3 regions of the Comamonas sp. AG1104 genome follow, and region 3 is predicted to be linked to each of the others. Evidence: riboswitches for the same ligand, from Rfam matches in the RefSeq annotation. Region 3 holds a riboswitch; each other region holds the start of a gene.
What was found. Region 3 has a riboswitch for glycine ahead of DFO48_RS20320 (trimeric intracellular cation channel family protein). Riboswitches for the same ligand answer to the same signal wherever they lie in the genome.
Positions count from the first base shown of each region.

Region 1: another riboswitch for glycine. It lies ahead of DFO48_RS07120 (D-amino acid dehydrogenase); the one in region 3 lies ahead of DFO48_RS20320 (trimeric intracellular cation channel family protein).
Region 2: another riboswitch for glycine. It lies ahead of gcvT (glycine cleavage system aminomethyltransferase GcvT); the one in region 3 lies ahead of DFO48_RS20320 (trimeric intracellular cation channel family protein).

Region 1 is NZ_QQAS01000002.1:542,658-554,521, forward strand. It holds gene nhaA (Na+/H+ antiporter NhaA) at 1-631, opposite strand, end outside; gene DFO48_RS07115 (DMT family transporter) at 983-1,915, shown strand; gene DFO48_RS07120 (D-amino acid dehydrogenase) at 2,071-3,339, opposite strand; glycine riboswitch at 3,511-3,610, opposite strand; gene DFO48_RS07125 (amino acid permease) at 4,154-5,674, shown strand; gene dinB (DNA polymerase IV) at 5,876-7,093, shown strand; gene DFO48_RS07135 (PAS domain-containing methyl-accepting chemotaxis protein) at 7,231-8,787, shown strand; gene DFO48_RS07140 (hypothetical protein) at 8,862-11,222, shown strand; gene queF (NADPH-dependent 7-cyano-7-deazaguanine reductase QueF) at 11,318-11,864, opposite strand, start outside.
Region 2 is NZ_QQAS01000001.1:616,370-628,233, forward strand. It holds gene gcvP (aminomethyl-transferring glycine dehydrogenase) at 1-2,052, opposite strand, end outside; gene DFO48_RS02700 (hypothetical protein) at 2,143-2,694, opposite strand; gene gcvH (glycine cleavage system protein GcvH) at 2,742-3,116, opposite strand; gene gcvT (glycine cleavage system aminomethyltransferase GcvT) at 3,239-4,375, opposite strand; glycine riboswitch at 4,440-4,565, opposite strand; glycine riboswitch at 4,585-4,694, opposite strand; gene DFO48_RS02715 (energy transducer TonB) at 4,783-5,361, opposite strand; gene DFO48_RS02720 (MBL fold metallo-hydrolase) at 5,375-6,457, opposite strand; gene DFO48_RS02725 (hypothetical protein) at 6,607-6,936, shown strand; gene DFO48_RS02730 (DHA2 family efflux MFS transporter permease subunit) at 7,005-8,618, opposite strand; gene DFO48_RS02735 (HlyD family efflux transporter periplasmic adaptor subunit) at 8,634-9,947, opposite strand; gene DFO48_RS02740 (efflux transporter outer membrane subunit) at 10,099-11,583, opposite strand; gene DFO48_RS02745 (MarR family winged helix-turn-helix transcriptional regulator) at 11,644-11,864, opposite strand, start outside.
Region 3 is NZ_QQAS01000007.1:238,536-246,806, forward strand. It holds gene mnmC (FAD-dependent 5-carboxymethylaminomethyl-2-thiouridine(34) oxidoreductase MnmC) at 32-1,978, opposite strand; gene DFO48_RS20320 (trimeric intracellular cation channel family protein) at 2,142-2,807, opposite strand; glycine riboswitch at 2,860-2,979, opposite strand; glycine riboswitch at 2,993-3,085, opposite strand; gene DFO48_RS20325 (hypothetical protein) at 3,461-3,850, shown strand; gene DFO48_RS20335 (glycosyltransferase family 39 protein) at 4,607-6,220, opposite strand; partial or broken gene DFO48_RS20340 (transposase) at 6,503-7,225, shown strand; gene DFO48_RS20345 (LuxR C-terminal-related transcriptional regulator) at 7,379-8,143, opposite strand.

The sequences.
Region 1 (11,864 bases), on a different contig from region 3:
CCTGCAGGCCGCCGGAGTAGAAGAAAGCAATGATGAGCACGGCAACGATGTCGTCGATGATGGCCAGGGCCAGCAGGAAGATACGCAGTGCACCCGGGATATTGCGGCCCAGCAAGGCCAGCACGCCCACGGCAAACGCGATGTCGGTCGCCGTCGGAATTGCCCAGCCGTTGAGCAGCGTCCTGTCGTTGCCTGCCAGGGCCACGTAGATGAGTGCGGGTACGGCCACGCCGCCGATGGCTGCGATCAGGGGCAGACTGGCCTGGCGCAGGCTGGCCAGCGCGCCGTTGTGCAGCTCGCGACGGATCTCCATGCCCACGACCAGAAAGAACACCGTCATCAGCACGTCGTTGACGATGAAATGCAGATCGGTGCTGAAGCTCCATGGGCCCAGCGTCAGCGCGACGGGGGCATGCCACAGTGCAAAGTAGCTTGGAGCCGCAGCGGAGTTGGCCCAGACAAGGGCTGCTGCAGCGGCCAGCATGAGCACCATGCCGGCAAAGGATTCGATATGCAGCAGGTGCGAGATCTGCGCCTGCACGCGCTCGGTGGCGGATTGCAGCGCGGGGATGCGGGGTGAATTCTGGGATGCAGAAGGCGCAGGGGCCTGCACAAGTGTTTGTGGGTCCATGAGTTGGTAGGTGTCTGAAGTCGTGCTCTGAAGGCGTGCTGCACCTGAGGCAATGCCTGCTGGTGCCGTCTGCATTGCTAGACGACTGGCGCGCTGGCGGCCCGACCTGCGCATGAACATTCACCTGCCATCGCCACCTTGTGCGGCGGGCACCCGGCTGAAATTGTAGCTAAAGATGCAGCAATGGTCTGGATATGTGGTTTATTTGCGGGGAAGCAGGCCTCGCCATCAGGACGGTTGCCTCTCGCGCTTCGCGTCGCCTTGGCTCAAGCGGGTGCACTGCACGAATCACGTCAGCGCCGCCCGGCAGCCGGCGCTATGCTGGCGCGCTAACGAAAGAGAAGGCGTGTCATGTCGGGCATAGGAATGGAATATTTGTGGGTGGGAGTGGTGCTGTTTGCGGCGGCGGCGCAGACGGTGCGCAACACAGCCCAGCGCTCGCTGACGGCGCAGGTCGGTACGCTGCCGGCCACGCTGGTGCGCTTTCTATACGGCCTGCCGTTCGCCGCCGTCTATCTGCTGGCGCTGTATGCGCTGGGCGATCCTTCCCTGGTGCTGCCGAAGTTCAGCGCCGCCTATCTGGGCTGGATTGCGCTTGGTGCGCTCTTTCAGGTCGCAGCCACGGTCGCCTTGCTCATGGCCATGAAGGAGCGCAACTTTGCCGTGGCGGTCACGCTGTCCAAGACCGAGGTGCTGCAGGTGGCACTGTTTGCCGCCATGTTCCTGCACGAGTTGCCGACCCGGCTGGCGCTGCTGGCCATGGTGCTTGCCACGGTGGGCGTGCTGATGCTGTCGCTGCCGCCGCGCGGGCAACTGTTCACGCTCTCGGCCTGGACCAGCAAATCTTCGGTCTACGGGCTGATCTGCGGCGCCTGTTTTGCGCTGGCCACGGTGGGCTTTCGCGGCGGCGCGGTCGAGATCGCAACACTGGGCGTGAGCTCGCCCTGGCTGTCCGGGGCCTTGGGCGTGCTGATCGCGCAGACCATGCAGTCTGTCGTCATGAGCGCCTGGATTGCCAGAACCCATGAACAGGGCCTGCGTCCCATCTTCAAGGCCTGGCGCATCTCGCTGCTGGCCGGCAGCATGGGCGCTGCGGCATCGCTGGCCTGGTTCACCGCCTATGCCATGCAGGGGGCCGCTGCCGTGCGCACCCTGGGCATGGTGGAGGTGGTGTTCAGCTATATCGTCTCGCGCAAGGTGTTCAGCGAGAAGCTCTCATTGACGGAAAAGCTGGGCATGGCGCTGATGATGCTGGGCCTGGTGCTGATCTGTCTGCAGCTCTGATTTCAAGAGCTACCTGCGCTTGTCTGTGCTCATTTTCAAAGCTAAAAGTCTTTGAAATCAAACATGAGAAAGCGCAAGAAGCTTCTGAATCAATAGCTTTCTGCAGCGACGATGCGCGATGCCGTGCTTGTTGGTGCAGTTCCTTGAATTAGCTATCAGGCGCTGGCGGTGGTCAGCGTGGCCGGCCGGGACTGCCTGCTGGCGCTGCCCATGGACTGCAGCACGACATCGCCGACCATGTCGGCGGTGACGGCCGACAAGGTCCAGCCCAGATGGCCGTGGCCGGTGTTGTAGAACACGCCGGGCTTGTTGCCAGGGCCCACGCGCGGCAGCATGTCCGGCATCATGGGGCGCAGGCCCGCCCAGGGCACGACGCTGCGCGTGCTGACGCCCGGGAAGCACTGCTGCACCCATTCGATGAGCGGGCGGATGCGGTCGGCGCGGATGTCCTTGTTGTAGCCGTTGAACTCCGCCGTACCGGCAACTCGGAAGCGCTCTTCGCCGAGGCGGCTGGTGACCAGCTTGGTCTCGTCGTCCAGCAGGCTCACCAAGGGAGCTGCGGCGCGGCTGGCTTCGTCCGGCAGATTGACCGTGATGGAATAGCCCTTGACCGGGTAGATGTTGACGCTGTCGCCGAGCTGGGCGGCCAGCGCGCGGCTGGCCGTGCCTGCGCAGACCACCATGGCGTCGAAGGTCGACGTTTCGGTTTCCAGACCCTGGCGCACGGTCACGCTGGCCTGCTTGCCATTGCTGTCCACCGACACGATTTCCTGACCGTAGCGGCATTGCACGCCCAGTCGCTCGCAGGCGGCGGCAAGGCCGCTGGTGAACTTGTGGATGTCGCCGGTGGAGTCGCTCTCGGTGAAGTAGCCGCCATAGAAGGTTCCGGACAGGGTCGGCTCGATGGCCTTCATTTCATCGGGCGTGACGGCGCGGCGCTCCAGCCCGCCTTTGGCCAGCAACTGGGAAACCTTGCCCGCATGCTCAAAGCCTGCTCGGTCGCGGTAGATATGCAAGATGCCTTTTTGCTTCAGATCGAAGTCAATGCCTTCGCTGGCTGCCCAGTCAAACAGGTGCTCGCGTGCCGCAATCGCCAGCCTGGCGGTCTCCACGGTGTTTTTCTCGTAATGGGGGATGGCAGCGAGAAACTGGCAGAACCAGGAAATCTTGTGCCAGCTGGGCTTGGGGTTGAGCAGCAGCGGAGCATCGCTCTTGAGCATCCACTTGAGGCCCTTGACGATGGTGGACCAATGGGTCCAGACCTCGGCGTTCGAGGCCGAGAGCTGGCCGCCATTGGCGAACGAGGTCTCCATGGCGGCATAGCGCTGCTTCTCGAACAGGGTGACGGAAAATCCGCGGCGTGCGAGGGCGTAGGCGGTGGTCACGCCCGTGATGCCACCGCCGATGACGGCGATTGTCTTCATGATTCAGATTCCAGATGCGTCAAGGGTGGAGCCCGTGCGCAACATGCGCAGCGGACGCCCCCTCTGTTCTGGACCTGAGAGATTCACGAGGCAGGGCCTTGCGGCGCTGCTCGCTTGCTCCTTCGGTATGCCCGGCGGACGATGACGTCCGGACATTCTTCAGAGTGTGTGAAAGCGATGCCGATCCTTTGGCCTGAGAGTTTCCGGGGCGGTTGCTCCTTCGGCGCTGCATGCGCCAAGTTTGCGCTGCAGTCTCTCTCGGCATCACCGGGCTGAGAGCCTGTGGGCAAATGTAGGAAGAACGGCGGCGCCTGGATATACGGGTTTACTAGAGTTCTGCGTCAGGGGGCGGCCATGGCTGATCATGTCGGGTCTGCGATATTTGATAGCACTTACCGCTTATCCTTCAATGAAATATTGATTTTTTGCCTTTGAAAATGAATGTATTCAATAGCAATGTGCTTCTAAGTTCATAGCAATAAGCTCTGTCAAGTACGCCCGAGCAGCCCCAGAGTCAGCCCCTGCATTGGCACAGCGGCTTATGGAGGTTGGTGTATTTGGGCAAAATATCGTCTTTGCCTGTCAATTGGCCCGGCGATATCACCGCTTTGCCATTGAAGCGCCCGACTGGGGTGGCTGCCGATTCAGGATGCAACTGGCCTATCCGCCATGGCGTTCTGCTGTCATGGCTTCGTTCCTTTGTCCTTGTTGACCGCGACCGTCATGGTCGCCTTTTTGCGTTGCCTGTCGCAGCGCCTGCGGGATGGTTGGGTGTTTTGTCTGGATGGGCGCAAACCATTACAACAAGACATTTATGTCCCAACCCAACTCAAGCCAGCAGCTCGCGCCGACTGGCGATGGTGACGATAAGCAGCCCCGCTTGCACCGGGTGCTCAAGCAGCGCCACCTGAGCATGATCGCCATTGGCGGCGCCATCGGCACGGGCCTGTTCGTGGCCTCCGGCTCGGCCATTGCCCAGATCGGCCCGGGCGGAGCCGTGCTCACCTATCTGCTCATCGGCATCATGGTGTACTACATCATGACCAGCCTGGGCGAGCTGGCTGCCTTCATGCCGGTGGCCGGTTCCTTCTCGACCTATGCCTCGCGCTATGTGGATCGCGGCTTCGGCTTTGCGCTGGGCTGGAACTTCTGGTTCAGCTGGGCTGTGGTGGTGGCGGTGGACCTGGTGGCCTCGCAACTGGTCATGGCCTACTGGTTTCCCAATGTGCCAGGCATCCTATGGAGCGGCCTGTTCCTGCTGCTGATGGTGGGGCTGAACGCGTTTTCCGCGCGCGGCTTTGCCGAGGCCGAATATTGGTTCGCGCTGATCAAGGTGCTGGCCGTGGTGGCCTTTCTGATCACCGGCGTGCTGATTCTGTTCGGCATCATCAGCAACGGCCATGTGCCCGGTTTCGAGAACTGGACCACGGGCGATGCGCCATTCGTCGGCAATTTCGCGACCTTTGTGGGCGTGGCCATGATCGTGGCCTATTCCTTCCAGGGCACAGAGCTGGTGGGCGTGGCGGCAGGAGAATCCGAGAACCCGCGCGAGAACGTGCCGCGTGCGATTCGCCAGGTGTTCTGGCGCATCCTGCTGTTCTATGTGCTGGCGATTGTCGTCATCGGCTTTCTGATTCCCTATACCGATCCGCAACTGCTGCGCACCGATGTGGCCGATATCGCCGTGAGCCCGTTCACGCTGGTGTTCCAGCACGCAGGCCTGCTGTCGGCGGCCACGGTGATGAATGCGGTGATCCTGACCTCGGTCCTGTCGGCCGGCAACTCGGGCATGTATGCGGCCACGCGCATGCTCTACAACATGGCGACCGAGGGCAATGCGCCGCGCATCTTCTCCCGGTTGACCCAGAACGGCGTGCCGCTGGTAGCCTTGATCGGCAGCACGCTGGTTGCCAGCCTGTGCCTGTTTTCCTCGCTCTACAGCCCGCAGGCCGTCTATATCTGGCTGCTGAATCTGGCCGGCATGACGGAGTTCATCGTCTGGCTGGGCATTGCCGTCAGCCACTACCGTTTCCGTCGCGGCTATGTCATGCATGGTCACGATGTGGGCCTGCTGCCCTACAAGGCCGGCGCCTTCCCCTTCGGCCCCATCTTTGCCTTCGTGCTGTGTCTGGTGGTGACGCTGGGCCAGAACTACCAAGCATTCCTGGAAGAACGCATCGATTGGGGCGGGGTGGTCTCGACCTATCTGGGCATTCCGCTGTTTCTGCTGTTCTGGCTGGGTTACTGGCTGGTCAAGCGCAAGACCTGGATCAGCTATGCCGATATGCGCTTTGACGAGCTCGAAGACATCAAGCAGGGCAAGGTTTCGTCCTGAGACCGTCTGAGCCTTCCTCTTTTCTGTGCGGGAGGCTGAAGGCAGCAGGGCTGAGGTCACGCTGCTGCTTGCTGTTTTCAGGTGCGTGTGTGCTTGTTTAATGCATGGATGCCGTCTCTTGCCAGCGCAGGCAAAATCGGCACTGTGAGCGATCTTCCCACCAGCCCCGAGCCCAGATCCAGGCGCATAGCGCATCTGGACATGGATGCGTTCTACGCCTCCGTGGAGCTGCTGCGCTACCCGCAGCTCAAGGGGCTGCCGGTGGTGATCGGCGGCGGGCGGCGCAGCTTTGACGAGGAGCTGCTGGCGCGGCACGCGGGGCGGCCGCTGTCCGAGATCCCGGTGGCGGACTTTCCGCTGCTGCGCGATTACACGGGGCGCGGCGTGATCACCACGGCCACCTATGCGGCGCGGCAGTTCGGCGTGGGCTCGGCCATGGGCATGATGAAGGCCGCCAGGCTGTGCCCGCAGGCGATTCTTCTGCCCGTGGACTTTGCCGAGTACCGGCGCTTTTCGCGGGCCTTCAAAGAGATCATCGTGTCGATTGCGCCGCTCATGGAGAACCGCGGCGTGGACGAGGTCTATATCGACTTCACCGACGTGCCGGGCGGCCAGCGCGAAGGCGGACGCGTGCTGGCCCGACTGATCCAGAAATCCATCTTCGACGCCACGGGCCTGACCTGCTCGGTCGGCGTGGCGCCCAACAAGCTGCTGGCCAAGATGGCCAGCGAGTTCAACAAGCCCAACGGCATCTCCATCGTCCAGCCCGAAGACCTGCAAAGCCGGATCTGGCCGCTGGCCTGCCGCAAGGTCAACGGCATAGGCCCCAAGGCCGATGCCAAGCTCAAGAGCCTGGGCATAGAAACCATCGGCGACCTGGCCTCGCAAAGCCTGCCGCAGCTGCTGCACTGGTTTGGCAAAAGCTATGGCCACTGGCTGCACGAGTCGGCCTGGGGGCGGGACGAGCGCGCCGTGGTGATCGAGAGCGAACCGGTGTCCATGAGCCGCGAGACCACCTTCGAGCGCGATCTGCATGCCGTGCGCGACAAGGCCGAGCTGGGTGCCATCTTCACGGACCTGTGCGAGCGGCTGGCCGAGGATCTGCGGCGCAAGGGCTATGTGGGGCGCACCGTGGGCATCAAGCTGCGCTATGACGACTTCAGAATCGCCACGCGGGACCAGACCCTGAACCTGCCGATACAGGATGCGGCCGCCATCCGCCTGGCCGCAGGCCAATGCCTCAAGCGCGTACCGCTTGGCAAACGCATCAGGCTGCTGGGGGTCAAGGTCTCGGGCCTGATTGCCGAGCAGCTCTGGCAGGCCAGCGCCCACGATCCGGTGGCAAGAGAGCTGCTGCTCAGACCTCATGGTTTGACCTCGGTCAAGCATTCTGATCCCTATACCGCATCTCTGTTCTGAGCTTGGGGCCACGGGAATCATCGCTGTGCGATGATTCAAGTGTGAATTTGTGTATCTGGTTAACCAGCTGACTACGGGATGCCTGATCGCTCACTCTCGAACAAAAACTACATAGGCCTATTGGAGGAGTGCAAAGCATGCGCCTGAACCTGCCGGTATCTCAACAAAACTACGACTTTCCGGGTGACGAGCTGCTGGTCTCCAGCACCAACACCAAGGGCGAGATCACCCATTGCAACCCGGCCTTCGTGCGCGTCAGCGGCTACGCCTACGAAGAGCTGATCGGCCAGCCGCACAATCTGATTCGCCATCCCGACATGCCGGCTGCTGCCTTCAAGGATATGTGGCGCACCATTGCTCATGGCTATCCCTGGACGGCACTGGTCAAGAACCGCCGAAAGAACGGCGACCACTACTGGGTGCGCGCCAATGTCACGCCCATCATGGAAGGCGGCAAGCCAAGCGGCTATCTGTCAGTGCGTACCAAGCCTTCGGCCAGGGAGGTGGCCGAAGCCGAAGCGCTGTACGCGCGCATGAGCAACGAGGAAAAGCAGGCACAGGCCAGCTTCCGCCTGCGCGCAGGCGCGGTGCGCCGCCTGGGCCTGATGGGCTGGTGGGACGGTCGCAAGGATGTGGGCCTGGTGGCGCGCATGGCCTGGCTGCTGGCCATCGTGGCCTTGATCACCATGCTGCCCGATATGCTGGGCTGGCAGGGCGCGGCGACCTGGGGCTGGCGTGCTGCCAGTCTGGTGGCCGGCGGCGCATTCGTGCTGTGGCGCTTTCAACGGCGCTGCGTGGCGGGACTGGAGGAGGCCAGCCGCTTTGCGGCCGATGTGGCGGCCTGCAATCTGAGCACCGAATGCAACCAGAGCTACAGCGGCGCCGTGGGGGCGCTGATGCTGAGACTGCAGCAGATCCAGATCAATCTGCGCGCCGTGGTGGGGGATGTGCGTACCGAGGTGCAAGGCTTTGCCCAGACCGCCCATGAAATTGCCCAGAGCAGTTTCGATCTTGCAGGGCGTACCGAGTCGCAGGCCACCAGCCTGCAGCAGACGGCGGCCTCGATGGAGGAAATTTCGGGCACCGTGTCGCAGACGGCCGATACGGCACAGTTCATGGCCGGTGCCAGCGACGAGAGCAGCAAGGTGGCCAGCCGCAGCGGCGCAGCCATCAGTGAAGTGGGACTGGCCATGGAACATATCCGCGGCTCTTCCACCCGCATGAGCGAGATCATTGGTGTGATCGAGAGCATTGCCTTCCAGACCAATCTGCTGGCGCTGAACGCGGCTGTGGAAGCAGCGCGGGCTGGCGAGCAGGGCCGTGGCTTTGCCGTGGTGGCGGGCGAGGTGCGGGCACTGGCCCAGCGCAGCGCCGAAGCGGCCAAGGAGATCAGCGTGCTCATCAACCGCACGGTCGACGGCATCAACGACGGCAATGCGCGCATGCGTGCCGCAGGCCAGACCATAGACGGCATGGTGCAGGCCGTGGACAAGGTCGGCTCCCTGGTGCACCAGATCAGCATTGCCACACGCGAGCAGTCGATAGGCATCTCCCAGGTCAACGAGGCCGTGGCCCAGTTGGACTCTGTGACCCAGCAGAATGCGGCCCTGGTGGAGCAGTCGACCAGCGCCGCGCAATCGCTGCGCCAGAGTGCCAAGACACTGGAGCGTTCGGTGGACGTGTTCCATCTCTAGGCTTTTGTGGTCTTGCTCTGAAAAGGCAGCCGTGGAGCTGCCTTTTTCACATCGGCTTTCGGTAGGATTGCGGCATGAGTGTTGTGCTGACCCTGATCGCCATTGCGGCGCTGGCCCTGTGTGTGCTGATCTGGCTGATATCGCGTTTGCGCGCTGACGCCAGACCCGCGTCGTCTGCAACTGCCGGGCAGGAGGCCGAGCCGTCCATGGCCCAGGCCAGAGCTGCATCGGAGGTTGCGGCGCAGACACTCTCCGATCAAGAGCTTGCGGCGCAGGCGGATACGGCGTCAGAGGCCAGCAGGGATGTGAATTTTCGTCCTCAGGGCGAGCGCGGCATGGGCGGCCCCATCTATGGCGATGTGCTGTGTGCGGACGGCGTCTACCTGCCCCATGTCTGGGAGATGGACATGCACACCTCCTATGACGGGCGCTGGCTGCGCACGGGCTTTTATGACAGCGAGGCTGCGCATCTGGTCGACCGCAAATCACGTCGCAGCTGGGTGATCAGCAAGCCCGAAGGTGAGCTGCTGGATGCCATCCACTGGCGCATGCCGCGCTGGAGCGGCGAGAGCATCAACGAAAGCGGCATTGCCGATGATGCGCATGTGATCATGTCCGATGCCAGCTTCGAGGCCTGGCTGGGCGAGCATATGGCTGCGCAGCCACAGCCCCTGCTTCAGGTGGTGGATCTCTGGGTGCCGGCAGACTGCCTGCCGGCCGAAGTCGCCCGGCCCATGCCGACTCTGCCGCAACCGGCTCAGCCCAGCCCGGTGCCGCCGGTGCTGCTGCAGCGCCACTGGCCGGCTTCGCTGCGCAAGCTGCGCTACCCCATGGCTCCGCTGCAGAATCCGCACTGGCAGCTGATGCTGGGTGAGTCCGCCCAGCCCTGGGGGCTGGATGAGAGCCACAGCATGGTCTGGCGTGCCGATGCCCAGGCCTTTGCGCTCTATGCCTACCCCACCCAGGGCGATGCCAGCCAGGCCAGCCTGCGGCTGGCCGTCTGGACCATGGAGCGAGGCTGGCAACAATGGCCGGAGTTGATGCCAGAGGATCGCAAGCCCTGGGCCCTGGGCCTGCCGGATCTTGAGCCGCCGAGCGAGCCGCAAGCGCCAGCGGTTTTGCCGCTGAGCTGGCTCAATGACCTGCTGCTGCAGAGGGTGCAGCTCGATACGCCCGAGACCGAGCGCCTGCACGACGGCACCAGCATCAGCTGCGCCATGAGCGAGGTGGATGTCTGCGCTGCCCATCAGCGCGATGGCCTGCCCATCCTCAAACCCTCGCTTCCCTTGTGCTTCGACTGGCTGCGTGATCCGGCGCAGCCCGCACTGTGGCGCGCGCAGAGCGAGCCGCTCAAGGGGCAGCGCCTGATCTGGACCCTGTCCAAGCCCGCCAGAGAGGAGCTGGGCGAAACGGCGGCCTACAACCTGCAATGGGGCGAACGCCATCTGCCCGGCACCTGGGCACTGGAACACGTGATCGTGCAGGGGCGCTGGGCGATTCTCATGCCGCACGGCCGTGCACCGATTCGCGGTGGTAGCGGCAGCCTGCAAGTCTGGGACGGGGAGCGCCTGCAAAGCGTGGACCTGCCCTGGCCCGTGGTGCGGCTGGCCGCTGTGCCGTCGGTCAAGGGCGGCATGGCCGCTCGCCTGCGCGTGCTAGCGCTGACGGCCAGTCTGGCGGACAAGGACTGGGACCCCTCGACCGCATCCTGGCGCTGGCCTTTGCAGTCCGTATCGGCCAGCCATCTGGCAAGACCCGACTGGCGCCCGCTTTACTCCGAGCGTGAACTGGCGCCCGATGCGCAAGGGCGCTGGCAGTTGCTGCCGCGCTGGCGCGAGGTGAGGCAGATTCAGCATCCCTGCGCCGACGGCGACTATGTCTGGCGCGATGATGTGCGCGGCGACACCGTCTGGTGGTGGGGCGGTGTGAACGAGCGCGTCAACCACTATTGGCAGCATGATGAGCCTCGCAAGGACGGCGTGATCATGACGCGCAGCGGCCTGGCGTTCTGCGGTGTCGGGCCCTGCGCCTGTCCCCATCCTTCAGGCGAAGGCTGGGCCTTGCTGGAGCCGGTGGAGACACGCTATGGCGAACTGGGTCAATGGCAACTGCACTGGCTCAACCCGGTGGAAAAGGAAGTGCGCACGCTGACGCTCAAGGCGCGCATGCCGGTGCTGCAGGGCTGGGATGCCCAGGGCCTGCATTGGCAGGATCTGCCCTTGCCTGACGAGGCGGCGCTGCAGGGCGAGGCCAGCGCGGTTCACAAGCCCCAGTCGGAGCCCGCAGCGGCGCGTCAGCTGGTGGTGGCACAGACCTGGCCGCGTGCTGCCGTCGAGCCTCTGCGCCAGGGCATGAACGGGCTGTGGCTGCGCATTCAGGATCTGCGCTATGCAGAGGCGTTGCTGGGGCAGGATGACTGCCCATGGAAGAATTGATCCCCATGAGCCGCTTCGCGGCTTCCCCCTGAGGGGGCGGCAGCCTTGCAGCGGGCCGCCCCTTGCTTGCTGCCCTTGATGGGGTCGTGCCGGTGCTACTGGCGTGCCGTACGCACATTGGCGGGCAGGGCGCCCGGGTGGCTGGTGCGGAAGGGGTTGATGTCCAGACCGCCGCGGCGCGTGTAGCGCGCGTAGACGGCCAGCTTGATGGGTTTGCAGCGGCTCCAGATGTCCATGAAGATGCGCTCCACGCATTGCTCATGGAATTCGTTGTGGTTGCGAAAGCTCACCAGGTACTGCAGCAGACCCTCCTGCTCGATCTGCGCACCGCTGTATTGAATCTGCACGCTGCCCCAGTCGGGCTGGCCGGTGACCAGGCAGTTGCTCTTGAGCAGGTTGCTGACCAGGGTCTCGCTGACGGGTGCTTCGTCGTGGTTGGCACGCAGCAGCTCGGGAGCCGGCGTGTACCGGGTGCACTCCACATCGAGGCGGTCCAGCAGCAGACCATCGAGCTCATGCACTTGCTGGGCATCGAACTGATCCGCTTCCAGCAGCCGCACGCCCACGCTGCCCTGGGTTTGGCTGCCGCGCCAGGTGGCTTCGGACAGATCGCTGCGCAGTCGCGCCAGCACCTCGCTGGCG
Region 2 (11,864 bases), on a different contig from region 3:
GCCATGGCTGTGCACCAGCTGGCACAGCTCCTTGACCTGGGTCTCGAACACGCCGTGCGTGCTGGGGTAGGTGATCATGATGCAGGCCAGATTGGCACTGTGCTTCTCGCAGGCCAGCTTCAGATCCGCCATGTCCACGTTGCCGTTGTCGTCGCATTGGGTGACCACGACCTGCAGGCCCACCATCTGCGCGCTTGCCGGGTTGGTGCCGTGGGCGCTGCTGGGAATCAGGCAGATATTGCGGTGCGCCTGGCCGCGTGATTCATGGAAGGCCTTGATTGCCAGCAGACCTGCGTACTCGCCCTGGCTGCCTGCATTGGGCTGCAGGCTGATGCCCGCGTAGCCCGTGGCCTGACACAGCCAGTCGCGCAGTTGCTGGTCCAGCTCGGCATAGCCTTGCAGCTGGCTGGCAGGAGCAAACGGGTGGATGTCGGCGAACTCTGGCCAGGTGATGGGGATCATCTCGCTGGTGGCATTGAGCTTCATGGTGCAACTGCCCAGCGGGATCATGCTGCGGTCCAGGGCCAGGTCCTTGTCGCTGAGGCTGCGGATATAGCGCAGCATGGCGGTTTCGGAGTGATGGGTGTTGAAGACCGGGTGGCTCAGATAGGCCGTGCTGCGCTGCAGGGATTCGGGGATCAGTGAGGTAGGGCCTTCGTCCATGGCCTCGATGGTGGGCAGAGCCTGACCCTCCTGGGCAAAGATGCTCCAGATCAGCTCGACATCGGCCCGGGTCGTGGTTTCGTCCAGGCTGATGCACAGATATTCATTCCAGGCCTTGCGCAGATTGACGCCTCGGGATACGGCACGAGCCGCCAGGGCATCGGTTGCATCCCGGGTATGCAGGCTCAGTGTGTCGAAGGCTGTGTCGTGGTGATGGGCGCTGAAGCCCAGCCTTGCCAGGCCCCGGCTCAGGATCGCCGTCAGGCGCGCCACCCGCTGGGCAATGCGCTTCAGTCCCTGGGGGCCGTGGTAGACGGCATACATGCTGGCGATCACGGCCGGCAGGACCTGGGCCGTACAGATATTGGACGTCGCCTTTTCGCGGCGGATATGCTGCTCACGTGTCTGCAGCGCGAGGCGGTAGGCGGGCTTGCCATGCACATCGACGCTGACACCCACCAGACGGCCGGGCAGGCTGCGCTTGTATTCGTCGCGGCAGGCCATGAAGGCCGCGTGCGGGCCGCCTGCTCCCATGGGCATGCCGAAGCGCTGGCTGTTGCCCACGACAATATCGGCATCCCATTCGCCGGGCGGTGTCAGCAGTGTCAGGGCCAGCAGGTCGGTGGCCACGATGGCGGCCGCCTGCTTGGCGTGAATGGCTTGCACATCGGCCTTCCAGTCCACGATCCAGCCGCTGGAGGCCGGGTACTGGATGACGGCGGCAAACAGGTCGCCCGCCAGCGCGGCATCCCACTCCTGCTGGCTGTTGGCGATCACCACTTCGATGCCGATCGGCCGGGCGCGGGTCTCGATGACTTCAATCGTTTGCGGGTGCAGATCGCCGGCCAGCACGATGCGATGGCTTCTGGATTTGACAGAGCGCCTGGCCAGCGCCATGGCCTCGGCGGCTGCCGTGGCCTCGTCCAGCATGGAAGCATTGGCAATCGGCATGCCGGTCAGGTCGGTCACCATGGTCTGGAAGTTGACCAGCGCCTCCATGCGGCCTTGTGAGATTTCGGCCTGGTAGGGAGTGTAGGCCGTGTACCAGGCGGGGTTCTCGAGGATGTTGCGCAGGATGACGCCCGGCGTGTGCGTGCCGTAATAGCCCTGGCCGATAAAGCTCTTCAGCACCTGGTTCTTGCTGGCGATGGCCTTGAGTTCGGCCAGCGCAGCGGCTTCAGTAATCGGCGGCGGAAGATCCATGGGCCTGGCGCGAGCGATGGAGTCGGGCATCACATCGCGGATCAAGGCGTCCAGCGATGGCTTGCCGATGGCGGCCAGCATTTTTTGCTGCTCATCGGCGTCCGGGCCTATATGACGGGGGATGAATTCTTGGCTGTTTTCCAGCGCTTCCAGCGAAGCGACGGGGGCGGGAGGCGACATCAGCATGGGAGGGACCTATTCTCAAATACTGTGACTGACGGTTTGCATGCCAGGCATGCGTGAATGCCGTATGCCTGAAGGCATACGGCCGGTGCTTCAAGCAGTGCTGGCTTGTTCCAGCGCGGTGTTCATCAGGGCCAGGCGTTCGCTTTCCTGGTCGGCATATTCCCAATCGGGATATTTGCTGCGCGCCACGGTGTTCAGCCATTGCTGGCAGGCCAGGGCAAGCAGGGCTTGCTGGTGCAGATCGGCATCGATGCTGCCTGTGATCTTGAGCTGACCAAAGGCGGTGGCCACGTGGGCGCGACAGACCGAGCGCAGATAGATCTGGTTCATGTCGTCGCTGGCCATCCATTGGGCCTTGGCAGCTTCGTCTTGAGCCAGCATGTCCTGGGGCACGGGCAGATCCCAGTCGCTCAGTTGCTGACGCAGAAAGCGCAGCGCCTTGGCGGGCTTGCCGCCCGTCTGCTCCTGGTACCACTCTTCAAGTGCGGCCAGCGTGTCGCTGCCATCATCGTTGCCGAAGGGGCTGAAGTCGTCACCGCAGTCGTAATAGAAGTCCTGGGCCGCGATGCGCGCAAAGGTCGGGTGGCTGGTCTCGCGGGCGAGACCGATGTCCGGATCGTCGAAATACAGAATGGTGCTCATGGCTGCATGCAAAAACGGCCTTCGCAATGCGAGGGCCGTTGATACGCTTAGTTGTCCTTGGCGAAGTCGTTGTAGGCGGTCTCTTCCATCAGAGCTTCGAGCTCGCCCACATTGCTCATCTTGACCTTGAAGAACCAGCCCGCGGCCAGTGGGTCGCTGTTGGCGAGAGACGGGTCATCGCGCAGGGCTTCGTTGACTTCGACGATCTCGCCGGTCACGGGCATGTAGACATCGGCAGCGGCCTTGACGGATTCGACCACGCCAGCCACATCGCCGGCCTTGAAGGAGGATCCCACGGCAGGCAGGTCCACAAACACCACATCGCCCAGCGCATCCTGTGCGTGTACGGTGATGCCGACGATGGCGGCATTGGTGTCAGCGGCGTTGATCCACTCGTGTTCTTTGGAATACTTGATGCTCATGGAAAGCTCCAGATGGGGGATTCAGGGGAATCGGGTGTTGTTTGAGAAAGGTCCAGTTCGCACTTTAGCGGTGTTCTGGCGGCTGTTTGGCAAAGTGGCCCGTCTCATGCACGGCGGCAGACCTAGCCGCGGTAGTAGCGGGTGGGAACGAATGGCGTGGCGACCACCTTCATGGGCACGGGCTTGCCGCGCACCATGGCGAAGATTTCCGTATCAATGGCGGCGTAGTCGGGCTCGACATAGGCCAGTGCCACGGGCTGGTTGAGCGTGGGGCTGAGCAGGCCGCTGGTGATGTGGCCGATATGCTGTCCGTCCATGTTTTCCAGCACGGCGGGCTCGCGCACGGGAATGCGCTCCAGCGCGATCAGGCCCACGCGCTTGCGGCGCAGCGACTGAGGGTTCTGCAATTGCTCCAGCACGATGGCCGCACCGGGAAAGCCGCCCTCGCGCTCGCCGCCGCTGCGGCGCACCTTCTGCATGGCCCAGTTCAGCGCGGCTTCCACCGGGGTGGTGCTGGTGTCTATGTCGTTGCCGTACAGGCAAAGTCCGGCTTCAAGGCGCAGCGAGTTGCGCGCGCCCAGACCGATGGGGGCCACCTCGGGCTGGGCCAGCAGAGCTTGGGCAAAGGCTTCGGCTGCTTCTCCGGGCAGGGAGATTTCAAAGCCGTCCTCGCCCGTATAGCCGCTGCGCGTGATGTAGAGCGCATGGCCTTGCCAGTCAAAGTGATTGCCGGTCATGAAGACCAGTTGCGTCACACCGGGAATCAGACGCGAGAGGGCCGCAGCGGCTTGCGGGCCTTGCAGGGCCAGCAGGGCGCGCTCGGGCAGTGGGACGACCTCGCAGCGGTTACCGATGCCGCTCTGGATATGGGTGATATCGGCCTCTTTGCAGGCGCCGTTGACGATGAGGAACAGATCATCGCCGCGATTGACGAACATCAGGTCGTCGAGAATGCCGCCTTGCTCATCGAGCAGCAGTCCGTAGCGCTGCTTGTGCAGGCCCAGGTCGATGACATCGACGGGCATCAGCGATTCGAGCGCGGCGGCGGCATCGGGGCCGCGCAACAGCAACTGGCCCATGTGCGAGACATCGAACAGGCCGGCGGCCTTGCGCGTGTGCAGATGCTCGGCCATCAGGCCTTGAGGGTATTGCACGGGCATGGAGTAGCCGGCAAACGGCACCATGCGGGCACCCAGTTTCTGGTGCAGGGCAAACAGCGGCGTGGAACGCAGATCGGAAGAAGTGGCAGCAGCAGTCACAGGCAAGCGCTCCGGTGGTCAAAACCAAATGAGTGGCCATGCATGACTGGGCCATGCTTGGCGGGCTTGCCCTGCTGTCCGCTTTACCTGAGAGATTCACTGTCTTTGCTTTCGCGGACAGTTTGCTCCTTCGGTGGATGCTGGCGCACATACGAAATGACGGCCTGCATCTCTCTCCAGCAAGGGACGCTGCAGGCTCGCACACCTTGCAGCGTTTGTCAGTCCTTTTGCCTGAGCGTTTTGACTCCGGGTGGGGGTCTGCGCCTTCGGCGGTGCAAGGCAGCTTCAAGCTGCAGGCACTCTCTCCTGACGTTGGCGATTCTAGCGGCGGGCAGGGTGCCTGCACCACCGCAATTAGTGGATTTTGGGGTTTTCGAGCACAGATCGCCGGGATTGGGCCTGTGCGCTCATCGTGTCTCGGTATTCAAGGATGGAGGCTCGGGGAGCTCAATCTCCTGGCGTGGAAACACCAACTGATAGGGCTGCTCGAAGCAGGCTGCCACGGGCTGGCCCTGGCGCATGCCGGGCTTGAACTTCCAGAGCTTGAGCGAGCGCATGATGGAATTCACGATGCGGGGATCGGCATCGGCAGGTTGATAGGCCACACGGCCGAGCTGACCCTGAGCCGTGACTTCCAGGCGGAAGACCACCGTGGTTTCCAGCCCGTTCGGAAACCAGTGGGCGCTGATGGAGGGCGTGGTGTGGCGGCGTGGCCGGGGTTGCTGATCGAGCTGGGCGGGGGGTGTGCAATCTGCATTGATCCAGGCGGGCCATTCCATGCTCTGTGACCGCTTGCGCTGCGTGTTCAATGACGGAGCCGGCGTCGGCTCCGGCCGCTCGGAAACCGTGCTCGGGGTGCCGGCATCCGGAGGCAGCTTGGGCTGACTGCCATCGGAGAGGTGGGAACAGGCACCGAGCAGCAAGGTGGCCAGGGCTGCGGCAAGGTGTGAAGTGCGCGAAATGTCCATGAGGGCATTGTCGGCCATGTCGGCAGCATTTTCAGGGTTGCGCAGGGCGCAGATCCAGTCCTTTGATATCGACCTCGGCACAGGCACGCCACCAGGCCGAGCCGGCATGCGGAGCGCTCAGGTCCAGGCGCTCGCCCATCATGGGCGTGGCGATCTCTATGCCGTGCTGCCTGCCCAGACTCAGAATTTGCTCGAAGGGATCCCACCAGGCATGCATGGCGAGGTTGAAAGTGCCGTTGTGTATGGGCAGCAGCCATTGGCCGCCGAGATCCCGGTGGGCTTGCATGGTCTGGGCCGGATGCATATGGACATAGGGCCAGTGGGCGTCGTAGGCTCCGGTCTCCATCAATGTGACATCGAAGGGGCCGAAGCGCCTGCCGATTTCGGCAAATCCGTCGAAGTAGCCGCCATCGCCGCTGAAGAAAACGCGCAGCGGCCTGTCGGCCTGGCGGTCTTCTATGGTCCAGGAAGACCAGAGCGTACGGTTGCCGTCTCGCAGGCTGCGCCCAGAGAAATGCTGGGCGGGCGTGGCCGTGAAACGCAGGCCGTCGACCTCGCTGCCCTGCCACCAGTCGTGCTGCACGATCTTGTCGGCCGGCACGCCCCAGGCCGCCAGTCTGTCTCCCACTCCCAAAGGGCAGAGAAAAACGCCTACCTTGGGCGCAAGCACTCGAATGGTGGCTCGGTCCAGGTGGTCGTAGTGGTCATGCGAGAGCAGCACGCCGCGCAAGGCAGGCAACTCGTCCAGGGCAATCGGCGGGGCATGAAAGCGCTTGGGGCCGGCAAACGATAGTGGGGAGGCACGCTCGGAAAACACCGGGTCCGTCAGCCACCAGCCGCCGCGCAGCTTCATCAGCAAGGTGGAATGGCCCAGGCGATACAGGCTGCGTTCGGGCGCGAGGTTCAGCTCGGCCGTGCTAAGCGGCAGCACGGGCAGCGCCTTGCCCGGCTCGGAATCGGCCGGCTTGTTGAAGAAGAACTTCCACAGCGTCCCGGCATCAGGCTTGGGGCCGTCAGCCGGACGTGGATACGTGTTGCGAAAGCGCCCGCCTGAATACTGAGGCGAGTCCTCGTAGTCGGCGATGGGGGTGGAGAGGCTTGGTTTGCGAAACAAGATCGGGCGCCTTAGTAAGACATTTGCCGCAGTTTGGGACGGTTTGCTGCGCTGCAAGAGCGAACTTGCAAGAGGCCGTATCGCGGCAACGGCCATTCGGGCACTGGCATGGGACCGATGCGACACTTGCTCGAGGAGGAGCAAGCACAATGAATCCCATGGTTCTGAATCTCGAAAATCTGCTGGCTGCCGGCAAGGACGGTGCCTTGCTGCGTTACACCCTGGGCAAGGCTTATGCCGATGAGGAGCTGATGGGCGTGGCGCGCGAGCATCTGCGCAAGGCCACGGCACTGGATGCCGAATACTCCGTCGCCTGGAAGCAGCTGGGCAGGGTGGAGCTGGCGCTGGGCGATGCGCAGGCGGCGCGAGCCGCCTGGCAGCAAGGGCTGAGCTGCGCTCAGGCCAAGGGCGATGCCCAGGTCGTCAAGGAGCTGCAGGTGTTTTTGCGGCGCCTGGACAAGCAGGCTGCCGGCACCTAGAAACTTCAGAAAAATAGCTGCAAGCGATTGTGGATCAATCGCTTGCAGCCCATTCTGTCTGAAGTTTGTCAGTGTGCGCCGGCGGCCGCGTCGGAGGCTCCTGCGGCAGAGGCCGGGCGCTTGGTGAACCAGATCAGCACGATCAGGCTCAGGAACAGAAAGGACGATGCCAGAAAGATGTCGTCGGCGGCCCGTGTGAAGGCCTGCTGATCGATCAGCCGGTTGATCTGGGCATAGGCCTGCTCGGCGCTCATGCCCGCTGCCTGCAGATTTCTGACCGTGCTGGCAAACGTGCCCTGGCCCTGCACCAGCAACTCGGTCAGATGCGCATGGTGCATGGAAGCCCGGCTTTCCCACAGGGTGGTGGCAATCGAGGTTCCCATGGCACCAGCCGTGATCCGCACGAAGTTGGACAGACCAGCGGCGGCAGGAATGCGGTCCGGCGTCAGTCCGCTCAGCGTGATGGTGGTCAGCGGAATGAAGAAAAATGCCATGGCACCGCCCTGAATCAGCGTGGGAATCAGGATATGGGCGAAGTCGGTCTCCACGGTGAACTTCGAGCGCATCCACAGCACCATGGCAAACACGATGAAGGCAATCGTGGCCATCTTGCGCGGATCCCAGACACCGACCTTGCGGCCCACCATTGGCGTGAGCAGGATGGCCAGCAGGCCAACCGGCGCCAGGGCCAGGCCGGCCGAGGTGGAGGTGTAGCCCATCCATTGCTGCAGCCACAGCGGCAGCAGCACGACATTGCCGAAGAACAGGCCATAGGCGATCGACAGCGCGATCGAGCCAGCCGCGAAGTTGCGTCGCTTGAACAGGCGCAGATCGACGACTGGATGGGCGTCGGTCAGCTCCCAGACCACGAAGACGGCAAAGGCCACCACGGCAATCACCGCAAAGGCGATGATTTCATTGGAGGCAAACCAGTCCAGCTCCTTGCCCTTGTCCAGCATCAGCTGCAGCGCCGCCACCCAGAGCACGAGCAGGGACAGGCCCACGGTGTCGATAGGCAGCTTGCGCGTGGGCGTTTCGCGGTTGCGGTAGATGCTCCAGGTCATGAGGGCCGAGAGCAGGCCCACGGGAACGTTGATGTAGAAGATCCAGGGCCAGGAAATATTGTCCGTGATCCATCCGCCCAGCAGTGGCCCGACCACCGGCGCGACCAGCGTGGTCACGCCCCAGAGCGATAGCGCCACACCGGCCTTGGCGGGCGGATAGCTGGACAGCAGCAGGGTCTGCGACAGCGGGATCATGGGGCCGGCCACGGCGCCTTGCAGCACGCGGAACAGCACCAGCATCTCCAGCGAGGAGGCAAAGCCGCAGAGCCAGGAGGTCAGCACGAACAGCAGCACGCTCATGGTGAACAGGCGCACGGCGCCGAAGCGCTGGGTGAGCCAGCCCGTCAGCGGCACTGAGATGGCATTGGCCACACCAAAGCTGGTGATGACCCAGGTGCCCTGGCTGGGGCTGACGCCCACATCGCCGGAGATGGCCGGAATGGCCACGTTGGCAATGGAGGAGTCCAGCACGTTCATGAAGGTGGCCAGCGATAGCGCCAGCGTACCCAGGGCGAGCTGCGCGCCCTTGAGCGGGGCGATGGCTGGCGGCATGGGGCGGGCCGCCGGGGCTGGTGGCGAGGCGCCAGCTCCGGGGTCGTCAGAGGTCGTGGAAGTCATGGCTGATTCCGCGTCTTATTGCGCAGTTTGGGCTGCGGACTGGGCGGGCTGAGCGGGTGCGACCGGGGCGGGCAGGTCGGCCAGCTGGGTCAGCGCCGGCAGCTTGTCGCCCGCGATGATGTGCTGGATGCGCTGCTCGGCCTGGGCCAGGCTGCCGTCATAGACGGTAGTCTGGGCCACGGGCTCGGTGCGCGGCGTGCTGGCCAGGGCCTGACCGTCCTTGTCGCGGATATCGACCTTCACGTCCATGGACAGGCCCACACGCAGCGGGTGCTGCTTGAGCGCCTCGGGCTCGAGGCTGATGCGCACGGGAACGCGCTGCACCACCTTGATCCAGTTGCCGGTCGCGTTCTGCGCGGGCAGCAGCGCAAACGCCGCACCCGTGCCTGCGCCCAGGCCCACGACCTTGCCTTCGTACGTTGTCTTGTCGCCGTAGACATCGGCGGTCAGCTCCACCTTTTGGCCCATGCGCAGATCGGCCAGCTGGCTTTCCTTGAAGTTGGCATCCACCCAGAGCTTGTGCAGATCGACCACGGTCAGCAGCGGCGAGCCGGCGGCCACGCGCTGGCCCAGTTGCACGCCGCGCTTGGCCACAAAACCGTCCACGGGCGCGATCAGCCGCGTGCGCTGCAGGGCCAGATAGGCCTCGCGCACCTTGGCTGCGGCCGCCATGACGGCGGGGAAGTCCTCGGCCGTCGTGCCCTTGGTCTGGGCTTCGGCGGCCGTCAGCTGGGCCTTGGCCGCGCGCACGGCGGCTTCGGCGGCCGCCACGGCGTTGCTGGCGGCCGCTGCCAGAGCCTTGGCATGGTCAAACTCTTCCTTGCCCACGGCGCCGGTGGCCGTGAGGGGGCGGCGCCGCGCCACATCGTCGTTGGCCTTGGCGGCATCGGCCTTGAGGCGCAGCAGATCGGCTTCGCGCTGGGCTACCTGGGCGGCCAGCGGGGCGTTGTTGGCATACAGGGTGCGGGTCTGGCGCGCGGTCTGGGCCAGTTGCGACTCGGCCTGGGCCAGCTGCACCAGATAGTCGGCAGGGTCCAGCTGCACCAGCAGCTGGCCGGCCCTGACATAGTCGGTATCGTCGGCGCCGATGCTGATCACGGTGCCGCCGACCTGGGGCGTGATCTGCACCACATTGCCTGCCACATAGGCGTTGTCCGTGGTCTGGTAGTTGCGGGCCACCATCCAGTGCCAGCCGCCCCAGGCGATGGCGGCCACGGCGACAGCGGCCGCCACGATGGTCAGGCCCTTGCGGCGGCCCGCAGGGTTGGCGCTGGGCGTGGCTGCCGCAGGAGCTTGAGGAGCGTTCTGAGTAGGCTTGGTGTCGGTCATGATGTTGGCGCTTTGTTATCTGTGAAGCGGTTTTGCGCTATTGAAAAAGAGGAGCTGCTAGCGCTTGTCAATAAAGGAATTGAGAGTGTTTCTGCCTTGAATTCAATGACAGTAGGGCGATAGCAGCTATTGATTTTGTTGAGTCCGATGTTTATTGCAGGGCAACAGCCGGGGTGTCGTCGCTCCAGCCGCCGCCCAGGGCTGCGGCCAGGGCCACTCGGGTGTCCAGCTCGCGCGCCTGCAGGTCCACGGCCAGACGGCGCTGGTTGATGAGCTGGGTTTCGGTGTTGAGCACGGTGATCTGGCTGCCCAGGCCGGCCTGATAGCGCTGCACGGCAAAGTCATAGGCCCGCTCGGCCTTGGACAGCGACTCGGTTTGCAGCTGCTGCTGGCGCTGCAGCGATTGCACGGAGGCAATGGCGTCGCCGGCCTGCTTGACGGCATCGAGCACGGCGCCGTTGTACTGGGCGATGGCGGTGTCGAGATCGGCCTGTTTGCCGCGCAGCTGGGCGCGCAGGCGCTTGCCGTCGAAGATCGGCAGGCGCAGCGCAGGCGTGATGCCCATCTGGCGCGAGCTGCCCTGCAGCAGATTATCCAGGCCCAGCGCGTTCAGGCCCACAAAGGCGGTCAGGTTCACATCGGGGTAGAAGTCGGCCCTGGCCGATTCAATGCCTTGCGTGGCCGCTTCCACGCGCCAGCGCGCGGCAACCACATCGGGGCGGCGGCCCAGCAGATCCGCGCCCAGAGCCTGGGGAACGGGCTGGATGCGCAGCACCGACAGTCTGGGCGAGAGCGCATTTTGCGCATCGGGCGCCTGGGCGCAGAGCACGGCAATCGTGCGGCGCGCCAGCGTGATCTGCTCGCCGAGCATCTCGATCTGGGTTTGGGCATCGGGCATGCCGGCCTGGGCCTGGGTCAGCTCCACCTGGCTGTCCAGACCCGCTCGGGTGCGCTGCTCGCTCAGGTTCAGCAGTGACTGGCGCTGGCCCAGCGTGCGCTGTGCCACTTCCTTCTGGGCAATCAGCCGGGCCAGGGCGATATAGCTGCGTGCCACCTGTGCGGCCAGCTGGTTGGCGGCGGCGGCGCTGTCGGCCTTGGCAGCACGCGCCTGGCCCAGCGCGGCCTGCAGGTCCGCGGCATGCTTGCCGAAGAAGTCGGGCGACCAGGACAGGCCGGCCTGCAGATTGCCGCTGTTGTAGATATTGCCCGCAATGGGGGCGGGAATCATGCCGTTGGCCGTGTAGCGCTGGCGTGTGGCGTCGGCGCTCAGCGTTCCGCGCACATCGCTGGCCGTGCTGCTGGCCGTGGCCAGGGCTGCGGCTTTTTCAAAGCGGGCGTTGCTGGCGGCCAGGCTGGGGCTGCCGGCCAGGGCCTGATCGATGAGCTGATTGAGCTCGGCATCGCCCAGACCTGTCCACCATTGGGAGGAGGCCAGTGCCGTGGCGTCCGCAGCGCTGAGGCTGGCGGAGTCGTTCAGGCCGACATCGGCCGAGCCCAGTCGTGCCAGCGGCTGGTGCGCCGGCCCTTGCGAGGCACAGCCTGCCAGCGCGAGCACGGCGGCCAGTGCTGCGGTTGCCAGCAGCGGATGGCCAGGGGCGCACTCGGTGGCGGGTTTGCGTGATGGTCTAGAGGTCATGGAAAAGTGCCAGTGGTTTTTATTGAAATAGGGCGGTGAAAAAGAAGGCAGCAGGCCAGCCTAGTGCCTGGGATCGCGGCCTGCCTCGTTCGTTTGGATGGGGGGCTTGCCCGGCTCCTGGGTCAGGGCCTCGCGCAGCGCATCGCCGTTGACCAGCATGCGCTGCAGCATGGACAGCATCAGCGTGCATTCGCTGTGGCTGAAACCGCGCAGATGGCCGTTGAGTACCTTGGTCAGCACCTTGGGCACCTGGGTGGCGACGCTGCGCCCTTCCTCGGTGA
Region 3 (8,271 bases):
GCGCTGCGTGCTTTTTTTTTTGCGAGTGGCCTTACCTGGGCTGCTGCTGGGCGCGGCTCCACAGACGTTGCGTACCCAGGGCCTGAGCCAGCCGGGCATCCAGCGGCAGCGGCTCGCCATGCAGGCGTGCCGCCAGCAGCTCGCCGCAAAGCATGGACAGCGTCAGCCCGCGTGAGCCCAGCCCCGTCAGCACCCACAGGCCCGGTAGATCGGCTGCCGACTGCCCGGCGGGGCCTGCCAGCGGCAGACGGTCATAGGCCGCGCAACGCAGGCGCGCCCAGGTGGCCGGCCGCTGGTCGGCATCGAAGAAGGAACTCAGCGCCTGCCGGCACCCGGGCAGCAAAGCGCCCAGCTTTTCGCCATTGCTGGCGTGGGCGGCCTGCTGGTCGGCGGCGGAGGGTGGCAGCTCGGTCACATCGCGCTCGAAGGTCGATCCCATGATCCACTGGTGCGCGCCAACCTGGTTGGCCGAGGGAAAGTCCGGCACCAGATTGCCATGACCGTTGACGGGGAAGGGCGGCATGGCCGCCAGCGTCCCGGCATCATGCCCGGCCACGCTGACCTGGCCGCGTATGGCTTGCAGCTCCCATTCCCCTGCTGCCAGGCCGCTGGCTTGCAACAAGGGCTTGGTGTCCGGGCCCAGGGCCAGCACCAGCATGGGGGCTTGAGCCAGGGTCTGGCCCTGGGCATCCAGCACTTGCCAGATGTTGTGCACTTCATCGCGCACCAGTCGTGAAGCTCGGGCATGGCCCTGCCAATGAATCCCGGGGACTTGCAGTAGCGCGCGCACCAGTTGTGCGGGGCGTACCCAGCCAGCCTGCTCATGCCAGACGGCGTGACTGTCTGCAGGCAGCTTTGCCGCAGCCAGCTGAGCCGGCAGCGCAGGCGCACTCCAGTGCAGGCCCCAGGGGCTGGTCTCGCTGCCGGGTTGCAACCATGACCTGGGCAGATGGGAAGGCTCGTTCAGGTCATGCTCGAGCACGCCGCCATGGGCCCAGTCCTGGGCTGGATGCAACTTTTGCGCTTGGCTCAGTTGCTGCAGATTTTGTAGCGTTGTGCGCACGCCGCTTCTGGACAGGCGAGACAGAACACTGTCATCGGGCGAAATATGCGGGCAAAACAAGCCGGCTGGCAGGCCTGATGCTCCTGCTGCAGGCTCGGCCGCCGCATCCAGCACCGTCACCTCCCAGCCGCGCCTGGCCAGACTGGCGGCAGCGGCGGCACCAGCCAGGCCCGCACCCAGCACCAGGCAGCGGCCGGCCTGGCCCACGGGCGCAGGCAGGCCGTCCGGGCGATGGCGCGGCTCCCATGCCGGGTTGTAGGCTGCATGCAGGTTATGGCGCTTGGGCGGCACGCCGGCGCGCTTCTTGACTTCGAAGCCCTGAGCCTTGAGTGCCTGGCGCACATGGCCGGCCACGCACCAGGTGGCCAGCTGTGTGCCCCGGCGGCAATGGCGGGCAATGTTCTTCATGGCATCTTCATCCCACATCTCGGGGTTGAGCTGGGGGGAGAAACCATCCAGATATACGCTGTCCGCTGTCATCTGCTGCTTGCGCAGCATGGTCCCGGCATCGCCTATATAGAGCGTCAGCAGCACCTGGCCGTTGTCAAACGAGAGGCGATGCACGCCGGGCAGCAGTCCCCACCATTGCTCGGCCAGTTGTTCGCCAAGCGGGCGCAGCTCCTCATCGGCCGGCAGAAATGCGAGCAGATCCTCGCGCGAGACAGGGTAGGCCTCCACCGAGACAAAATGCAGAATGCGCGGGCGTCTGGGGTCGGCTTTCCATGCCGCCCAGGTGACCAGGAAATTCAGGCCGAAGCCAAAGCCGGTTTCCAGAATGCGCCACTGCGCTGCATCGGCCCAGGCAACTGGCAGATCGCAGCCACCGAGAAAAACCTGGCGTGCCTGGTCGAGGCCGCCGAACTCGCTGTGATAGCGATCGCCGAATCTGGAGCTATAGGGGGTGCCATCCGGCATCCATGTGATCGGTTCAGACATGGAAAGTGAAACTACATAGGTAATGCATGGCGCAGTCTAGGTCAGAGCAGCCAGGCAAGGGCCGCCCCGCAGTGATGGCTGCCTCCCCCTCCTGCGTAGCAAGAGAGGGGGAAGGCGCGCAGCGCCACAGGGGGAGTCTCGATCACTCCCAGCGCTGCTGGTACGAAAAAACCGGCAGGCGCCATTTGAAACGAATGGCGGCCAGACGGAAGGCCAGACCGCCGGCAAAACACACGATGGTGCTGATATTGGGGCTGACATCCAGATAGCGCAGGCCCAGGAACATCAGGCATACGGACAGCGACACGCTGGCATACAGCTCGCGGCGGAACACCACGGGGACCTGGTTGCAGAGCACATCGCGCAAGATGCCGCCGCTGATGCCGGTAATCATGCCGGCCATGATGATGACGATGGTCGGGTAGCCCAGCTCCAGCGCGGTATTGCAGCCGATCAGCGAAAAGGCGATCAGTCCCATGGCGTCCAGCAGCAAAAACACCTGCTTGAGCCTGTGCATATGGCGTGCAATCACGGTGGTCAGCAAACCGAAGCTGATGACCAGATACACATATTCAGGGTGCTGGGTCCAGCCGATGGGGTAGTGGCCCAGCACCATGTCGCGGATGGTGCCGCCGCCCAGGGCAGTGACAAAGGCGATGACGACGACGCCGAAGATATCCATATTGCGCCGGCCAGCGGCGAGTGCGCCGGACATGGCTTCGGCGGTAATGGCCACCAGATAGATGACCAGCATGACGGTGAAGTTGGAGGCCTGGAACGAGTCCAGCAAAGAGACGGAAGGAAGCATGAAGGCACTTGAAAATAGACCAGCCACTCACATCGGCGGGAGTGTCCGGCTTGCCTCTCCCGCTGTCCTTTTACCTGAGAGTTGCGCATGAGCACCTTCGCGGTGGACATGCTTGCCCCTTCGGTGAGCCCTGCAGACTTGTGGTTGCGGGCTGCTCTCCAGTTGGCGATATCCGGGTCCTGTCAGACCCACCTGCGGTACTTATTGCCTGAGCGATTATGGGAGTTTGCGCCTTCGGCGGGAACCCTCGAAAGGCTCCGCTCTCCCGCGGGATGGGCGCGATTCTAGCTAGTTTCAGCGACTTTATTCGGGTTAATACCTGTATTGGTGTGTTTCTGCGGCTGCCAGCACGGGGTGCGGAGGGCCGGTCTGAATCTGCCATGGCGCGCACAGGCGCGCGTCTTCGTCTTCGTCTGTGAAACAGTCCGCCATAAAAAACGCATACGCACGACATCGAAGCCCAAAAAACGCAAAGCTCGTCGCAACGAAGGCCATTGCGCTTCGTTTGGCCAGCGCTGCGCCGCAACAAAGCATCCCCACGGCCATTTTTAAGACTCTTCTTATTTCGCTCGTTCGAGTCCGTTCCTAGCCTTGTTCATTCCAGATCAAACGGTCACTGCGAACCTCGGCGTTCGCGCAAGGCCGCAGCGTGTTTGCTCACGCGTGCAAAAGGGGATGGGATGCGATGGAGATTGGTTTCGCTCGGTGGAAAGACGGTTGAAGTGATTCCTGCAACCAGTGCGGGGCGCTCTGCTGATTTCTTTATCGACGGCACGAAATACGAACTCCAAACGATGAGCAACGTGGCCAACCAGACCTCCGATGGGCTCTCCAAATCGCTATCAAGCACGATCATGGATGCGCGAGGGCAGTCGGGCAACATCATCATTGATGCGCGTGGTCAGGCGGGAATGACGCCAGAGATTGCTGAACGGGGGATTGGGCGGGCATTTGGAAATGACAGCCGCAGTGGCTCGAAAATCCAGGGTGTGACGGTGATTACGTCGCAAGGTACTGTGTTTGTGCAGAGGGTTTCGCAATGATCAATGGTTATCCAACAGAGGAAGAGTTGCGAAATCGCATCACGAGGCAGCTGGGGTGGCGCGGACCAACGGATACTGTCGTCCTGTTATGGCATGGGTATTTAGCCGCTCTCTTGGAATGGGGGGTCATAGAGGTTCATTTGTATGACAGTTTGTCGAAGTTGCTTCCACCTATGGGCAGCAAAGAACAGAGTGAGTTATTCGCAGATGAACCACTAAGCCCCGAGCGAGAACGCGAGATAGACGAATATCTGCGTCAGAGCGAGAGTCTCAAAAGCTAGGTGCGTGCCGCGCAGAGCATCAATAGCAGCCAAGTCCGGGCAGGTCTGCGGGGTAACTTTGCTTACGCAAAATTAACTTAACGGTCTGCTTGGCAAAGTAGCCGCAGTCACTACGCTCGCGCTCCGTTTGGTACGGCTACCGCTGCGGACGCGGCCCTTGCGCCCTTGGTGTTTACCAAACCTCCGTTATGTATTGCGCCCCTTGTCCTGCGAGTGGGGCCCATGGCTCACTGCGTGTAGCCAAGAGCCACCCGCTTAAACATCCATATCTTGAGGAGATAGGCATTTGCATGGATGGAGATGTTCATAACAATTCGGTCTGCGCTAACAGCCATTAGCGGCTCTGCACCCTTACCCCGACACCTGTATACATACAAGCGGCTCTAGTGATGTGGTGGCCCTCTATCAGTCACTCGGCGGAGGCGTGCTTGGCTCGGATAAAAGCGAAGACTGAGGTTGATACAGGGTCGACTAATCAATGCACGATGGGAGAAGGTGCTGTGCAAGCGGTGTTAGGTGTGCAAAGCCAAACAGCGCGAGAACCCAGCTCAAGCATCGGTTTGATACCAGATAGCGATGGTGTCATCTGCTTCGCAGACTCGGGCTCTCCAACAACCCATACCCGGTGTTTGGTTGTGCACAAAGCATGGTTTGCATCCTGTTTTTCAAGGAGTAAATGGCTTGCGCTATTTGGAGAGAATGCTGCGGCATCCAGCAGTTCCTTCCTCCAGTTGTCGGACTTTGATGCTTTGGCGGCTTGCCAGTCATCGACGACCCAAGGGATCTGGCCTGTGTGCATGTAGAAAGGAGCGCCGTAGTACAACTGTCCGAGCATCATGATCCGATCGTCGGGCTGCACCGGCAGCGCGGCCAGGCGGTCCCAACGAGCTTTCTGTGGAACACCTTTGGTGCCGAAGCCGATAGCCAGCGCCGTGCAAAGAGCCGCCGAAGCTCCAATAGTGAGAGCGAGCTTGGGTCTCACCCGTAGTACGTTCGACCCATCACCATCGAGAGTCGTTTGCCAGACTCGGGCGATCAGGTAGGCCAGAGGTGGAAGTGCCGGCAGCACATAGCCCACGATCTTGCTGCTGGGAATTGAAAAGAAGGCCACCACAGCCAACAGCCAGACCACCATATACCGATCGAGGCTCGTTTGAGCAGGGTGTGAGTCAGATTTGGGCATGAACTCTTGCTGAGCCCGCCATTGCCTGAACAGCATATAGATTCCAGCCAGAGTCCATGGAAGACATGCAAGTGCGATCACCGCCAGGTAGAACCACCATGGCTGCGGGTTGTTGAAGCCCGTTTCGGTGTAGCGCTGGAAATGCTGTGTAACGAAGAAGTAATGAAAAAACTGCGGATGCTGCTTTTGCGCAAACCATGCCCATGGCCCCGCAACCGCCAGTATGGCAAGCCACACTGGCGGGTAAAGGGGAAGCGCCATTTGCTTCCAGCGACGCTCCCAGAGCATCCATATTGACCAAATCAAGCCCGGTAACACCAGGCCAATGAGCCCTTTGGCGAGAAAGCCGAGACCTGCAAAAACACCAGCTGCCGTGATCCAGGAGCGCCACGTCTTGCCGAGGTCCGCCTCTATCGTGGCAATGAATGCACAGGTGGTGCAGGCGCACATGCAACCAGCCAGCAGCATGTCCATATTGGAGTACTGAGCGGCCAAATAAGCGAAGGGCATCGTGAGGAAGATGATCGCCGCAGTTATGGCGGTCGAGGTGCTTGTGTAGCGTCTGGCTAGAACCAGCAGGCTCATCGATGCCAGCCATGCTCCCAGCATGGACGGCACGCGCGCCACCCATGCATGCACACCGAACAGCTCATAGCCACCGGCTGCAAGCCAGTAGTACAGAGGTGGTTTGTGAAAGAAGGGGAGCCCGTTGAGATGAGGCGTCACCCAATTTCCGGTGCGCAGCATATCCAAGGCAATGACGGCATAGCGCCCCTCATCCGGGTCGCTCAATGGGCGAATCCACGCAAAGGCCAAGATCCACAGCGCCATCGCCAGGCCCCAAAGGACTGCGTCGTCGAGCCTGCTGCGTGAAGCCTTCACGCTCAGAGTGGTAGCGGTTTGCATGGATCAGACCAGGCCGCAGAGTGAAATAACGGGGGGCGCAGCGCATTCGCTTCTGGCTACAACCTCAAACTTTTGCATCTTTACTAGCAGCATCACTGACCCCTTCGGCTAAACATGCCGTGATGTGCTTGGATAGATCCAGCTCACCTGCTGTTATTGCTGGCTGGAATCTAGGCTTTGCAACTTATCAATTCCTTAAGACTCTCGCGCGGAAGATGCTTGCTTGATATGCAAACGGCGTTGTTGCATAAATTGCAGTGCCGCAGGTCGTAGGCTTGCGTCATGAGCCAGTTCAGCAAACTTCGCTACCGCACCACCGACTGCCTCAGCTACAACGCAGCCTTGAAGTCACGAAGCTCGTTGACCATCTGGCTCGACAAGCGCATGCAATGGTTTGCCGCGGCCAGCGGCAAACGCGGGCGAAGCCCGAAGTTCTCGGATGCCGCCATTCAGTTTTGCCTGACCATGAAGAATCTGTTCGGCTTGGCACTGCGCCATGGTGGAGTCACTTTTGCATTTGTGAGGGCTGCATTTGCTCGTGGACTCGACGGGCATCAAGTTCTTGGGTGAAGGCGAGTGGAAATGCAAAAAGCACGGCGCTGAGCGTCGTCGTCAATGGCGCAACTCCCTCTCAACGAAGCCGTGCTCGGTTTGACCGGTGATGGGGCCTATGACACACAGCCCGTGTATGAGGCGGTGATTCAACGGGGCGCAGTCCCCATCATTCCTCCGAGAAAGAACGCACGGATACGCAAAGACGATGCCTGCGCGTATCGCAATGCGGCACTCGCCGCATGCAGGCGTTTGGGTCGAAGGATATGGAAAGTCTGGAGTGGCTATCACCGGCGAAGCTTGGTGAATAGCAAGATGAACTGCATCAAACGACTGGGCGAGCGGGTCATGTCCAGAACCTTTGAACGGCAAGTCAATGAGCTGCATATCAGGGCAGCCATATTGGACCGATTCACTGAGCTGGGCCGTCCTCAGACGGCAGCCGTGGCCTAGCCACGGCCGGGGCTTGGGGAGGCTCGCCTCAAACTTGATTTATGCAACAGTGCCCCTTACGAAAAATTCTCTTATCAAAAATACTCAATCAAAGAATATCTGTAAGAAAAATTCCATTTATCTCGAACTTGAAATTCACACAAAAAATCGGTTTTAAATGATACCTGTCAGCATCGCATATCTGACAGCTTGTGCTCTGGTTCTGACCTGCATTTTTCCATAAATATTTTTTACATGTGTTGCCACAGTCAATGGGCTGATTTCCAGGTAGGACGCAACCTCTTGAGTGCTTTTCCCTTGAGCTATCAATTTCAATATATCTATCTCTCTTTCAGTCAGCGACTCAAATTTTTTATGCGTGGAGATGTTTTCCCCCTGCATAGATGCCTTGAATATTTTGGGAATGATTTTCTTCGCCACTCGCGGCGAAATCGCAGCCCCTCCATTGGCGACTTCCAGCACAGCCTGCAAATAGCTTCCAAACCATGAATTCTTCACAAGGTATCCCACAGCGCCTCTCTTAAGAGCTTCCATGGCGGCATCATCGTTTTCACTTGCAGAAATTGCGATGCATAGCACCTCAGGTCTTTTTAGCTGGATCGACTCCAGCAGCTCAGCTCCTTGACCTTCGCCAGTAGACAGGTCAATGAGGAGTACATCGAACTCTTGCGAAAAGATGCTCTTACGAGCCTCTTTGTAGCTGGACGCCTGCCCTACCAGAAGAGTGCGCGGGTCACGCATGAGCTCCTGCGAGATCACGTTCCTGATGTGTCTGTCTTCGTCGACCAGAAAGACTCGCACAGGTTGGCTCTGCTGACCTTTCATGTCGGACGGCCACATGCCACCGAAAGCAATAGATGCGCCTTCAGTTCTGCCGACGTCAGACCGTGAACTCATAGATGCGTCGGTTAGATACATGTGACACCCCAGCAGATCGATTGGTTGGAAGTCACGCAGAAAATAGAATTTGTTTTACTGAAAATCCATAGAAAACAAATAAAGAAAAATTGAGTTTAATTTCTTACATATTAATACTCAAATACAAG